One region of the Quatrionicoccus australiensis genome, then DNA from elsewhere that is predicted to be linked to it. Evidence: predicted binding sites of a transcription regulator. Region 1 holds the regulator's gene; the other holds the start of a gene.
What was found. Region 1 encodes sigma-54, which starts transcription at its own class of promoters, with help from an activator protein. Its sites were predicted from a motif close to TGGCACGCTTNCTGCTNA; they were not measured.
Positions count from the first base shown of each region.

Region 2: a site for sigma-54 is predicted at 2,257-2,274, ahead of KI612_RS18875 (hydrogenase small subunit). Genes of this name have one in related genera too.

Region 1 covers NZ_CP075188.1:4,116,557-4,123,050, reverse strand. The annotation lists gene KI612_RS19545 (RluA family pseudouridine synthase) at 11-664, opposite strand; gene KI612_RS19540 (hypothetical protein) at 661-864, opposite strand; gene recA (recombinase RecA) at 1,099-2,127, shown strand; gene recX (recombination regulator RecX) at 2,120-2,563, shown strand; gene lptB (LPS export ABC transporter ATP-binding protein) at 2,560-3,297, shown strand; gene KI612_RS19520 (RNA polymerase factor sigma-54) at 3,326-4,792, shown strand; gene hpf (ribosome hibernation-promoting factor, HPF/YfiA family) at 4,807-5,130, shown strand; gene ptsN (PTS IIA-like nitrogen regulatory protein PtsN) at 5,182-5,631, shown strand; gene hprK (HPr(Ser) kinase/phosphatase) at 5,641-6,494, shown strand, end outside.
Region 2 covers NZ_CP075188.1:3,987,496-3,993,989, reverse strand. The annotation lists gene KI612_RS18880 (EAL domain-containing protein) at 1-2,029, opposite strand, end outside; gene KI612_RS18875 (hydrogenase small subunit) at 2,317-3,408, shown strand; gene KI612_RS18870 (nickel-dependent hydrogenase large subunit) at 3,410-5,203, shown strand; gene cybH (Ni/Fe-hydrogenase, b-type cytochrome subunit) at 5,214-5,918, shown strand; gene KI612_RS18860 (HyaD/HybD family hydrogenase maturation endopeptidase) at 6,091-6,494, shown strand, end outside.

The DNA.
Region 1 (6,494 bases):
CCAGCCCGGATCAGAACGGCGGCGGGCAGTGGAAACGTAGTGCCTCACCGGTCAACGGGTGGGAAAAGGCCAAATCCATGGCGTGCAGCAACAGGCGATCCGCCTTGCCCTCGGCGGCGCCGGCGTAAAGGTCGTCGCCGAGAATCGGATGGCCGAGTTCGGCCATGTGTACGCGCAACTGGTGCGAGCGGCCGGTAAAGGGTTCGAGTTCGACGCGCGTTAGGTTGTTGACCGGGTCAAGTTCGAGGCGGCGGAAGCGGGTCAGCGAAGGTTTGCCGATATCGAAATCGACCTTCTGGCGCGGCCGGTTCGGCCAGTCGCAGATGAGCGGCAGTTCGACCTCGCCCTGCTCTGCCTTGAGCAGGCCGTCGACGACGGCGACATAGCGCTTGTCCACCAGGCGGTCGCGGAACAGCTTCGAGAGCAGCCGGTGCATTTCTTCGCCGCGCGCCAGCACGAGCAGGCCGGAAGTCGACATGTCCAGGCGGTGCACGATCAGCGCATCGGCAAATTGCGCCTGGATGCGGCTGGCCAGGCAATCCGCCTTGTCCTCGCCGCGGCCTGGCACTGAGAGCAGGCCGGCCGGCTTGTCGACGATGAGCAGCGTGTCATCGACGAAAAGCGGGGTCAGACCGGTGTCTACCGGTGGGTAATAGGCGCTCATGGCTGGCGGGGCGGGACGTCGCTGCAGCGACTGTCGGCGAACGGCCCGCTGTCCCGCAGCCAGCCTTTTGCCGGCGCCGTCTGGGCGCAGATGCGCTGGCCGTCGATGCGGCTGGCCCACCAGTACCAGGCGGCGGGTTTGCCGACGGCGGTGAATGTCATGGCCAGCATGAGCAGTGCGATAAGTCGTTTGAATTGCATCGGGCGAATAATTTGCTTGCCAATAGCTTACTGTAAATGTACTGTATTTATACCCAGTATCCGATGGGCGCCAAATCAGCCAGCGAGAATATACCGCGTGTTCTGTCGCTTTCTCCGGGTAATGCAGCAAAAGGATATTTGTTTGTCTTGAACTGACCTTTCTGCTGATGCAGCAATTTCTATTCCATCTTCGGCCCCTGTGCCATAATCCGCTCAAATTTTCGAGGTACCCCCATGGACGACAACAAGGCAAAGGCGCTCAGCGCAGCGCTGCAACAGATTGAAAAGCAGTTCGGCAAAGGCTCCATCATGAAGATGGGCGATGCCGAGATCGACGAAGGCATCCAGGTGGTTTCTACCGGTTCGCTCGGCTTGGATATCGCGTTGGGCGTCGGCGGTCTGCCGCGCGGCCGCGTTGTCGAAATCTACGGTCCGGAATCCTCGGGCAAGACCACGCTCTGTCTGCAGGTCATTGCCGAAATGCAGAAGCTGGGCGGCGTTGCCGCCTTCATCGATGCCGAACACGCGCTCGATCCGCAATATGCCCAGAAGCTCGGCGTCAATGTCGGTGACCTGCTGATCTCGCAGCCGGATACCGGCGAACAGGCCCTCGAAATTTCCGACATGCTGGTCCGTTCCGGCTCGGTCGACATCATCGTCATCGACTCGGTCGCGGCGCTGACGCCGCGTGCCGAAATCGAAGGCGAAATGGGCGACCAGATGGTCGGCCTGCACGCCCGCCTGATGAGCCAGGCACTGCGCAAGCTGACCGCCAACATCAAGAAGACCAACACCTTGGTCATCTTCATCAACCAGATCCGCATGAAGATCGGCGTCATGTTCGGTTCGCCGGAAACGACGACCGGCGGCAATGCGCTCAAGTTCTACGCTTCCGTGCGCCTCGACATCCGCCGCATCGGCTCGATCAAGAAGGGCGACGAGGTCATCGGCAGCGAAACCAAGGTCAAGGTCGTCAAGAACAAGGTGTCGCCGCCCTTCCGCGAAGCCATTTTCGACATCCTGTACGGCGAAGGCATTTCCCGCCACGGCGAAATCGTCGAACTCGGGGTTGCCCACAAGCTGGTCGAGAAATCCGGCGCCTGGTATTCCTACAAGGGCGAAAAGATCGGTCAGGGCAAGGACAATTCCCGCGAATTCCTCAAGGCCAACCCGGAAATCGCTGCCGAGATCGAGGCGGGCATCCGCGAAGCGGCCAGCACCAATGTCATCAAGCCGGTCAAGGCAGCCAAGGTTGATGGCTGATCCCTCTGCTGCGCTGCGGGTTGCCGCGCTTCGACTCCTCACCCGGCGCGATCACAGCCGGGCGGAGTTGAAGGCCAAGCTCGCCGCGCAGGCGGAGTCGGAAGAACAGCTCGAAGCCGTGCTCGAACGCCTGCAGGCCGAGCGCCTGCTGTCCGATTCGCGTTACGCCAGTCAGCGCGTCGTCGCCCGTGCCGGGCGCTACGGCAATGCGCGGCTGAAGCAGGAACTGCGGCAATGCGGCATCGGTGATGACGACATTGCCGATGCCTTGCCCGAGGCCGGCGATGAAGCCGAGCGTTGCAAGGCGGTATGGGCGAGAAAATTCCGCGAGTTGCCGCAATCGGCAGCCGAGCGGGCCAAACAGATGCGTTTTTTGCAATATCGCGGTTTTTCCGGCGACGCGATTCGCCGTGTCATGCGCGGAGCCGATGAATGAGCGATGTCAAAGTGTCCACCCTGAGTGCCCACAACCTCAAGAAGCGCTACAAGTCGCGGACGGTGGTCGAGGATGTTTCCTTTGATGTCAAAAGCGGCGAGGTCGTCGGCCTGCTCGGCCCGAACGGGGCCGGCAAGACCACCTGTTTCTACATGATTGTCGGCTTGGTCGCGGCTGATGGCGGCGAGGTCTATATCGACGATGTCCGCCTCACCCACCTGCCGATGCACAGCCGGGCCCGCCTCGGCCTGTCCTACCTGCCGCAGGAAGCCTCGGTCTTCCGCAAGCTCAATGTCGAAGAGAACATCCGTGCCGTGCTCGAGCTGCTCAAGCTGCCGGCGCAGGAACTCGACGACCGCCTCGAAGGCCTGCTCAGCGAACTGCACATCGGGCATGTCCGGCACGTCAATGCGGCCGCCCTCTCCGGTGGTGAGCGCCGCCGCGTCGAAATCGCCCGCGCCCTGGCCACCAACCCGCGCTTCATCCTGCTCGACGAGCCGTTTGCCGGTGTCGATCCGATTGCTGTACTGGAGATCCAGAAGATCATCCGCTTCCTCAAGGAGCGCGGCATCGGTGTCCTGATTACCGACCATAATGTGCGCGAAACGCTCGGTATCTGCGATCACGCCTATATTATTAACGCCGGACGCGTTCTCGCGTCTGGACGGCCGGACGAAATCGTTGATAATGAAAGCGTCCGCAAGGTTTATCTCGGCGAGCATTTCAAGCTCTGACCGTTAGGCTGCACCCCAACCCGAACCGATGAAGCCAGCTCTCCAACTAAAACTATCCCAGCATCTGGCACTGACGCCTCAGTTGCAGCAGTCGATCAAGCTATTGCAGTTGTCGACGGTCGAGATGCAGCAGGAAATCGAGCGTTACCTGCTGGAAAATCCGATGCTGGAGCGCGAGGACGAGGCCGGTACGGAATCCTTTGGGGCGGCGCAGCAATTCGATTCACCGGCCAACGAAACGACGCGCAGCGAACCGACTGAAGAGCGCGAACGTGATCCGCGCGAGGAACGCGAGCAGGAAGTGCCGAGCGCACCTTCCGAAGTCGATGATGATCGCTGGGCTTCCGATGCCGGGACCTTTACCGGTGCCGGGCGTGATGAAGACGACGACAGCGATTCACGCGACATCCATTCGGCCGCCACCAGCCTGCGCGAACATCTCGGCTGGCAGCTGGGCATGACCCAGCTCAGCGAACGCGATCGCAGCCTGGTCCGTTTCCTGATCGAAGCGCTGGACGATGACGGCTATCTCTCGGCCACGCTTGAGGAGCTGTGGGAAACCCTGCCGCCGGAATACGAGATCGAGCTCGAAGAGCTGGAAATCGCCCTGCACCACATCCAGCATTTCGATCCGACCGGGATCGGCGCGCGCAGCCCCAGCGAATGCCTGGCGCTGCAATTGAAAGCGATGCCGGCCGACGAAGTACAGGCGCTTGCCCTGGCGATCGTCGAGAAGCATCTGGAACTGCTCGCGGCGCGCGATTTTGCCAAAATTCGCCGGTTGACCGCCTGTGACGACGATGAACTGAAGGCGGCACAATCCCTGATCGTCAGCCTCAATCCGCGGCCGGGGGCGCGTTTCTCGCAGACCGAGGCGCGCTACATCACGCCGGACGTAATGGTCAGGAAGCTCAAGGGCAAATGGACCGCCTACATCAATCCGGATGCCTACCCGCGCCTGCGCATCAACCGTCTGTATGCCGAGATTCTGTCGAGACAGCGGCGCGGCAATGGCAACCTGACCGGCCAGTTGCAGGAAGCACGCTGGCTGATCAAGAACGTGCAGCAGCGTTTCGAGACCATCCACCGCGTGACGCAGGCCATTGTCGATCGTCAGCGCCAGTTTTTCGAACATGGTGAAGTCGCCATGCGGCCGTTGGTCCTGCGCGAAATCGCCGATATTCTCGGTTTGCACGAGTCGACCGTCTCGCGCGTCACCAGCCAGAAATACATGGCGACGCCGCGCGGCATCTTTGAATTGAAATACTTTTTCGGCAGTCATGTGTCCACCGATACCGGTGGTGCCTGTTCTGCCACCGCCATTCGCGCCCTGATCAAGCAATTGATCAGTGCCGAGGATGGCAAGAAGCCCTTGTCGGATAGTCAATTATCCGAAATACTAGGCCAGCAGGGAATTGTTGTAGCCCGACGCACGGTAGCCAAATATCGCGAGTCACTCAACATCCCGCCGGTCAATTTACGCAAGACCCTGTAGAGAGAGGAGAAAAAATGAATCTGCAGATCGCTGGTCACCACATCGAAGTAACCCCGGCATTGCGCGAATACGTCGAGAACAAGCTCGATCCCGTCGTTCGCCATTTTGACAAAGTCACCGGTGTTAACGTGGTTCTGTCCGTAGAGAAGCTCAAGCAGAAGGCTGAAGTGACGTTGCATGTGCCGGGCAAGGACATTCACGTTGAAGAGAACGGCGATGACCTCTACGCCGCCATCGATGCGCTGTTTGACAAGCTGGACCGTCAGGTTCAGAAGTACAAGCAAAAGGTCCAGGATCACCATCGCGGTGACAAGCCTGTACACCACATGGCTGACTAATAGCCGACCGGCCGCGGCACTTGTGCTGCGGCCCTGGTTTTCAAATCCCCTATGAACAACCCCCTAACGAATATTCTGCCGGCTTCGCAGGTTCTTCTCGACCTTGATGCCAGCAGCAAAAAACGGGTGTTCGAACAGGCCGGCATGCTTTTCGAGAGTCATCTCGGACTCGCTCGCTCGGTTATTTTCGACAGTCTGTTCGCCCGTGAAAAACTCGGCTCGACCGGCCTCGGTCAGGGCATTGCCATTCCGCATGGCCGTATCAAGGGTCTCAAACAGGCTTCCGGCGCTTTCATGCGCCTGACGACTCCGGTGCCCTTCGATTCCCCGGATGGCCGGCCCGTCAATCTGCTCTTCGTCCTGCTGGTTCCCGAACAGGCAACCGAGCAGCATTTGCAGATTCTTTCCGAACTCGCCCAGCGTTTTTCCGATCGCACCTTCCGTGAAGCCCTGCTGGCGGCACCGGATGCGGCCGCGATCGTGACCCTTTTCCAGTCCTGACGTTCAGCCGTGCGCCACATCAGCCTGGTCCAGCTCTATGAGGACAACCGCGACAAGCTGTTGCTCAACTGGGTAGCCGGCCAGCAAAGCGATTGCATGATCGAGCTGAAGGCGGCAAACAACTATGGTGCCGATGTTGTCGGCCATATCAATGTCATCCACCCGGAGCGCCTGCAGGTCATGGGCCAGGCCGAGTATGACTGGGCCATGCGCATCGGCGAGCGCCGTTTCGGCCAGATGTTCCAGGATTTGCTGGAGGCGCAGTCGCCGGCCGTCATCGTTGCCGATGGTCTGACGCCGCCGCCGATGCTGGCGGAAGCTTGCCGTCAGTACAATACCCCCTTGATCCTGTCACCCAAGCCGTGCTCGGCGGTCATCGACTTGCTGCGCATCTACCTCTCGGCTCGACTGGCGGATACCGTCAATCTGCACGGTGTCTTCATGGATGTGCTGGGCATGGGCGTCCTGATTACCGGTGATTCCGGAGTCGGCAAATCCGAGCTGGCCCTTGAGCTGATTTCCCGCGGCCACGGTCTGGTTGCTGACGATGTGGTCGAAATGGCGCGTATCGCACCGACCACCATCGAAGGGCGCTGTCCGGGCATGCTGCGTGACTTTCTCGAGGTGCGCGGCCTTGGCTTGCTCAATATCCGGACCATTTTCGGCGAAACCGCATCGCGCCGGAAAATGAAGCTGAAACTGATTGTCCATCTGCAAAAGGCACTGGCTGGCAGCGATGCGCCGCGCTTGCCGCTCGATGCCCAGACCCAGGAAGTGCTTGGTGTTGCGGTACGCAAGGTGCTGATCCCGGTCGCGGCCGGACGCAATCTGGCGGTCCTCCTTGAAGCTGCTGTGCGCAATAC
Region 2 (6,494 bases), 130 kb from region 1:
AAGCGATCAGTACCTGGCGGCCAAAGTAGGTACAGGGGTGCAGGCGGACGTCGATCGGAAAAATCCGGCCATCGGCACTCTGGCCCCAATACTCGAAGTACTGCGGCGTGCCGGCGATGGCCGCGCTGATGTGCGAGCCGGTTCGGCTCAGGTCGTTGAGACCGGGGGCGCCGAGCCTGTGGTGAGTCTGGCCGATCATGACCTGGCGCGGGTAACCGAAAATCTGCTCGGCGCCGAGGTTGGCGTCGAGAAAGGTCCCGTCTTCAGCCTGGATGAAAAGCGCTTCGCTGATGCTGTCGAAAATGCCGTGGAAAGTGCTCAGACTTTGTTGCAGGCTCTCGGCGCCCTGCTGGTGCGCCATGATCAGGGCTGCCAGCTGGCTGGCATGCGTGAAGATGGCCTGCTGTTCATCGCCGGGAGTACCCGGCAGATTGTGATAGGCACTGAAAGTGCCGAGCAGTTCGCCTTGTGGCGAGAAGATGGGTTCCGCCCAGCAAGCGGAAAACCCGGCTAACTGGGTGGCTGCATCGTAGGCTGTCCCGCGGGCGTGCCGGGTGATATCGGCCGTAGTTGCCCGCTGGCGCCGGGCGGCTGCAGTCGCGGAGGTTGTGAGGCCATCGTGCACCGGCATGGTGGCGGTAGCTTCACAGAAAGTTTCCGGCAGACGGGGGGCGGCGAGATAGCGGAGGCTGTTGTCAGCGGGGTTGTAGCTCTGGATGGCGCAGCGCCAGGCTGGAATTTCGGCCTCGACGGAAAGCACAATCAACTCGAGGATGCCGGCCAGCGGCTCATTGCGCAGCATGCCGGCGAGCGCGGCGTTGCGCAGCAGGATGGCCTCTTCGGCGCGGCGTCTGTCCGAGATGTCCTGGGCAAAACCGACGGTGCCGAGCAGCTTGCCGTCATCCCCGAAAACCGGGGCCTTGTAGGTTTCGAACCAGTTCAGGTGGTGTGTCCGTCCAATCGGTTCGGTCACCACTTTTTTCTGGCCGCTGCGCATCACGGCCTGGTCGTCGGCGCGATAGCGTTCGGCCAGTTCGGCTGGCCAGTAATCGTAGTCGGACTTGCCGATCAGGTCGGCCGGTGAGCGTTCGCCACAGGTATCGGCCAGGCTGCGGTTGGCCGCGAGAAAGCGTGATTCGGTGTCCTTCAGCCAGACGAGAAAGGGAAAATTGTCGAGCAATGCGCGCTGGTAGCGATCGTTGAGCTGGATTTCTTCCTGGGCCAGATTGTTTGAGCGGGTCAGTGCCAGACGGTCAGCCAGCGCATCATCCACCAGGTCGAGCTCGAGCGGGCGCATCAGGGTGTGTTCGGAGAGCAGGCCAACCGCATGGCCGCAGGCGTTGACTACGACCAGATGCCGGATGCGATGGGTGTTCATCAGCTGGGTCGCTTCGGCCAGCGAGCGCTCCTCGCCTATCGTGATCGGCGGCCGGGTCATGACTGCCGAGAGCGGCGGATTGTCTTCGGCATTCAGGAACAGGCGCACGACATCGCGCTCGGTCAGGATGCCGATCGCCTTGTGCTGTTCGACAACCACGGCACAACTGGCGCGCGCCGCCTCCATGGCTGCCAGGGCCGTATCCAGCGAGGCATCCGGCGGCAGGCGGGGGAACATGCGCTCCATCAGCGTATCGACATTGTTCAGATGGCGATAGAAGTCGGTACCCAGGTGGCGGCGGAAATCCGATTCGCTGGCCACACCCAGCGGCTGGCCGCCGGCGTCGGTCACGACGATATGGCGAATGCCCAGATTTGCCGCTTCGCGGTAGGCGGCCCGCAATTCGGTGGTGTCGACGACGCTATGTACCGGCGTCGTCATGATGCTGCTGATCGCCTGCTCCAGGGCGCGGTGTTCGCGCATGGCGTGCAGGATGTCGCCCTCGGTGGCGATGCCGAGTATGCCTTCCGGGCCGACAATGATGACTGACGACAGCTTTTCCTTCAGCATCGTCGCCGCTGCTTCACCAAGCGTGGTGTCGGGCCTGAGATGTCCGCTTTGTTGTGTAATCAGTTCGGCAATTCTGGGCACTGTCTCTCTCCTAATACGGCGATTTTAGAGCCAGAACGAGACCTTGGGGCAGCCTTGCTGCACAAGGCTTTCGCGCTTATTCACCGGGCATCTCGCGCGAGGTGGTAAAAGGCTTGCCATAGTGGAAACCATGTGATCGATCAGGGCTTCCCGCCGTGCTGCCGGTGTGCGCCCGGATCGACAGGAGAGTGTTGATTTCCTTGAGGAAATTTCAAGTCCCGATGGCGTGGCACGCGCTTTGCCTAGAAGGCCCATCGCGACGCGACATAACAACGGGGGAATCGAACGTGACCGAGACATTCTATGAAGTATTGCGCCGCCAGGGGATCACCCGGCGCAGCTTTCTGAAATTCTGCAGCCTGACTGCCACTTCGCTGGGCTTGGGCAGCGCTGCCGCACCGCGCATCGCCCATGCGCTGGAAAACAAGCCGCGTACGCCGGTGCTCTGGCTGCATGGCCTGGAATGCACCTGCTGTTCCGAATCCTTCATCCGCTCGGCGCACCCGCTGACCAAGGATGTCGTGCTCTCGATGCTGTCGCTCGACTACGACGACACGCTGATGGCCGCCGCCGGTCACCAGGCCGAAGCGATCCTCGACGAGGTCAAGAAGAAGTACAAGGGCAATTACATCGTTGCCGTCGAAGGCAATCCGCCGCTCAACGAAGACGGCATGTTCTGCATCCAGGGCGGTCGCCCGTTCGTGGAAAAGCTGCGCGAAACTTGCGCCGACGCCAAGGCCATCATTTCCTGGGGCGCCTGCGCCTCCTACGGTTGCGTGCAGGCCGCCAAGCCGAACCCGACGCGCGCCACGCCGGTGCACAAGGTGATCACCGACAAGCCGATCATCAACGTGCCGGGCTGCCCGCCGATCGCCGAAGTCATGACCGGCGTCGTCACCTACATGCTGACCTTCGACCGCATTCCCGAGCTCGATCGTCAGGGCCGGCCGAAGATGTTCTACGGTCAACGCATCCACGACAAGTGCTATCGCCGCGGCCATTTCGACGCCGGCCAGTTTGCCGAAGCCTGGGATGACGAGGGTTCGCGCAAGGGCTACTGCCTCTACAAGATGGGCTGCAAGGGCCCGACCACCTACAACGCCTGTTCGTCGATGCGCTGGAACGGCGGCGTCAGCTGGCCAGTGCAGTCCGGCCACGGCTGTATCGGCTGTTCCGAAGAGGGCTTCTGGGACAAGGGTTCGTTCTACGACCGCGTCACCGACATCAAGGCCTTCGGCGTCGAAGGCAATGCCGATGCGATCGGCAAGGCTGCCGCCGGTACGGTTGGCGCCGCGATTGCCGCGCATGCCGCAGTGACCGCCTTGGCCCGCGCCCGCCAGAAGGCTGGCGAGACTGAAGAACAAAAGGGAGAAAAATAAGATGGCCTACGAAACTCAGGGGTTCAATGTCGACAACTCCGGCAAGCGCGTCGTCGTCGATCCGGTCTGCCGCATCGAAGGGCACATGCGCGTCGAGGTCAATCTCGACAGCAACAATGTCATCCGCAATGCCGTGTCTACCGGCACCATGTGGCGCGGTCTCGAAGTCATCCTCAAGGGCCGCGATCCGCGCGACGCCTGGGCCTTCACCGAGCGCATCTGCGGCGTCTGTACCGGCACGCATGCGCTGACTTCGGTGCGCGCCGTCGAGGATGCGCTGAAGATCCAGATCCCGGAAAACGCCAACACCATCCGCAACATCATGCAGCTCAACCTGTACGTGCATGATCACCTGGTGCATTTCTACCACCTGCACGCGCTCGACTGGGTCGATGTCGTGTCGGCGCTGAAGGCCGATCCGAAAGCCACCTCGACGCTGGCCCAGAGTATCTCGTCCTGGCCGCTGTCGTCGCCGGGCTACTTCCGCGACATCCAGAACCGCCTGAAGAAGTTCGTCGAATCCGGCCAGCTCGGTCCGTTCATGAACGGCTACTGGGGCAACCCGGCCTACAAGCTGCCGCCGGAAGCCAACCTGATGGCGGTCGCGCACTATCTCGAAGCCCTCGATTTCCAGAAGGAAATCGTCAAGGTGCACACCATCTTCGGCGGCAAGAACCCGCACCCGAACTGGCTGGTCGGCGGCGTGCCCTGCGCCATCAACCTGGAAGGCACGGGAGCGGTCGGTGCCATCAACATGGAACGCCTCAACCTGGTCAAGAGCATCATTGACCGCTGCGCCGAGTTCGTCGAACAGGTCTATATTCCCGACCTGCTCGCCATCGGTTCCTTCTACAAGGCGTGGAATTACGGTGGCGGCCTGTCGTCGCAGAACATGCTGTCCTACGGCGACCTGCCGCAGAAGGCCAATGACTACACTTCGGGCAACCTGTTGCTGCCGCGCGGTGCGATCATCAACGGCAAGCTCGATGAAATCCACCCGGTCGACCTCAAGGATCCGGAACAAATCCAGGAGTTTGTCGCCCACTCCTGGTACAAGTACCCGGACGAAACCAAGGGGCTGCACCCGTTCGACGGCATCACCGAACCGAATTTCGAACTCGGTCCGAAGACCAAGGGTTCGAAGACCGCGATCAAGGAACTCGACGAAGGCGGCAAGTACTCGTGGATCAAGGCGCCGCGCTGGCGCGGTCACGCCATGGAGGTCGGTCCTTTGCCGCGCATGGTGCTCGGTTACCTGCAGCCCAAGCAATACCCGGAAATCCACGCTCTGGTCGAAGGCGCACTCAAGAAGCTCGACGTGCCGGTCACCGCCCTGTTCTCGACCCTGGGCCGCACCGCGGCACGCGGTCTGGAAACGGCGTACTGCGTCAAACTGCAGCAGGATCAGTTCGCCAAGCTGATCGCCAACCTCAAGGCCGGCGACCTGAATACCGCCAATATCGAAAAGTGGGAACCGAGCACCTGGCCGAAGGAAGCCATGGGCGCCGGCTTCACGGAAGCGCCGCGCGGTGCGCTCGGTCACTGGATCCGCATCAAGGACACCAAGATCGACAATTACCAGTGCGTCGTGCCGACCACCTGGAACGGCGGTCCGCGTGACCACAAGGGCCAGATCGGTGCCTTCGAGGCGGCGCTGATGAACACGCCGGTCGCCAAGGCCGACGAGCCGCTCGAGATCCTGCGCACGCTGCACTCCTTCGACCCCTGCCTGGCCTGCTCGACGCACGTGATGAGCCCGGACGGACAGGAAATGACGACGGTAAAAGTCCGCTAAGGAGCACGCCATGCTTTCTCAACAGGACATGCTGGAGGCCGAACGGCACGGTAAACAGGTCCGTTCGATCTACGTCTATGAAGCCCCGGTGCGTCTGTGGCACTGGATCAATGCGCTCGCCATGGTGGTGCTGGCGGTGACCGGCTATTTCATCGGGACGCCGCTGCCGACCCAGCCCGGCGAGGCGGCAACGACCTTCCTGATGGGCTATATCCGGTTTGCCCATTTTGCCGCTGCCTACATCTTCACCGTCGGTCTGCTCGGCCGCATCTACTGGGCTTTTGTCGGCAATCGTCACGCCCGGCAGATCTTCATGCTGCCGCTGACCAACAAGCACTGGTGGAGCGAAGTGTTTTTCGAGGTGCGCTGGTATCTGTTCCTTGAAAAGTATCCGAAGAAATACGTCGGCCACAATCCGATGGCGCAGTTGATGATGTTCTTCTTCTTTACCGTACTGGCCGTCGGCATGGTGATCACCGGTTTTGCGATCTACAGCGAAGGTGCTGGTCTGGGCAGCTGGCAGGACAGCCTGTTCGGCTGGGTCATCCCGGCGCTTGGTGGTTCGATGCAGGTGCATAACCTGCACCGGCTGGGCATGTGGATCATGATGAGCTTTGCCGTCGTGCACATCTACGCCGCCATCCGCGAAGACATCATGAGCCGGCAGTCGCTGATCTCGACGATGATCTCCGGCTGGCGGATGTTCAAGGATTGATTGATGGCCATGCTTGCCAGGGCTGCGTTGTCGGCGCTTGCCGTGCAGGTGCACTGCCGGCGCGCCTCCGCCTTGCCCTGGCGGCGCCTGACCATCAATCGCGGCTGATGGTTCAGCCTGCACAAGCCCCGGTCTGCCAATGTAGCCGGGGCGTTTCTTTCTGGGGATGGCAATGAATTCCAAACGCATTCTTGTGCTCGGTATCGGTAACCTGCTGTGGGCCGACGAGGGGTTTGGCGTGCGCTGTGTCGAGGCGCTCAACGCCGGCTGGGAATTCCCGCCGCAGGTCGAGCTGATGGACGGCGGCACGCAGGGGCTTTACCTGTTGCCTTACGTGCAGGAGGCGGACTGCCTGCTGGTTTTCGACGCGGTCGATTACGGCGATGCGCCGGGTACGCTGCGCGAAGTGGTGGGTGACCAGGTGCCGCGTTTCATGGGCGCCAAGAAAATGAGCCTGCACCAGACCGGTTTCCAGGAAGTGCTGATGGCGGCCGAACTGACCGAAAAATTGCCGGCCGAGCTGGTTCTGATCGGCGTCCAGCCGGAAGAACTGGAAGACTACGGCGGCAGCCTGCG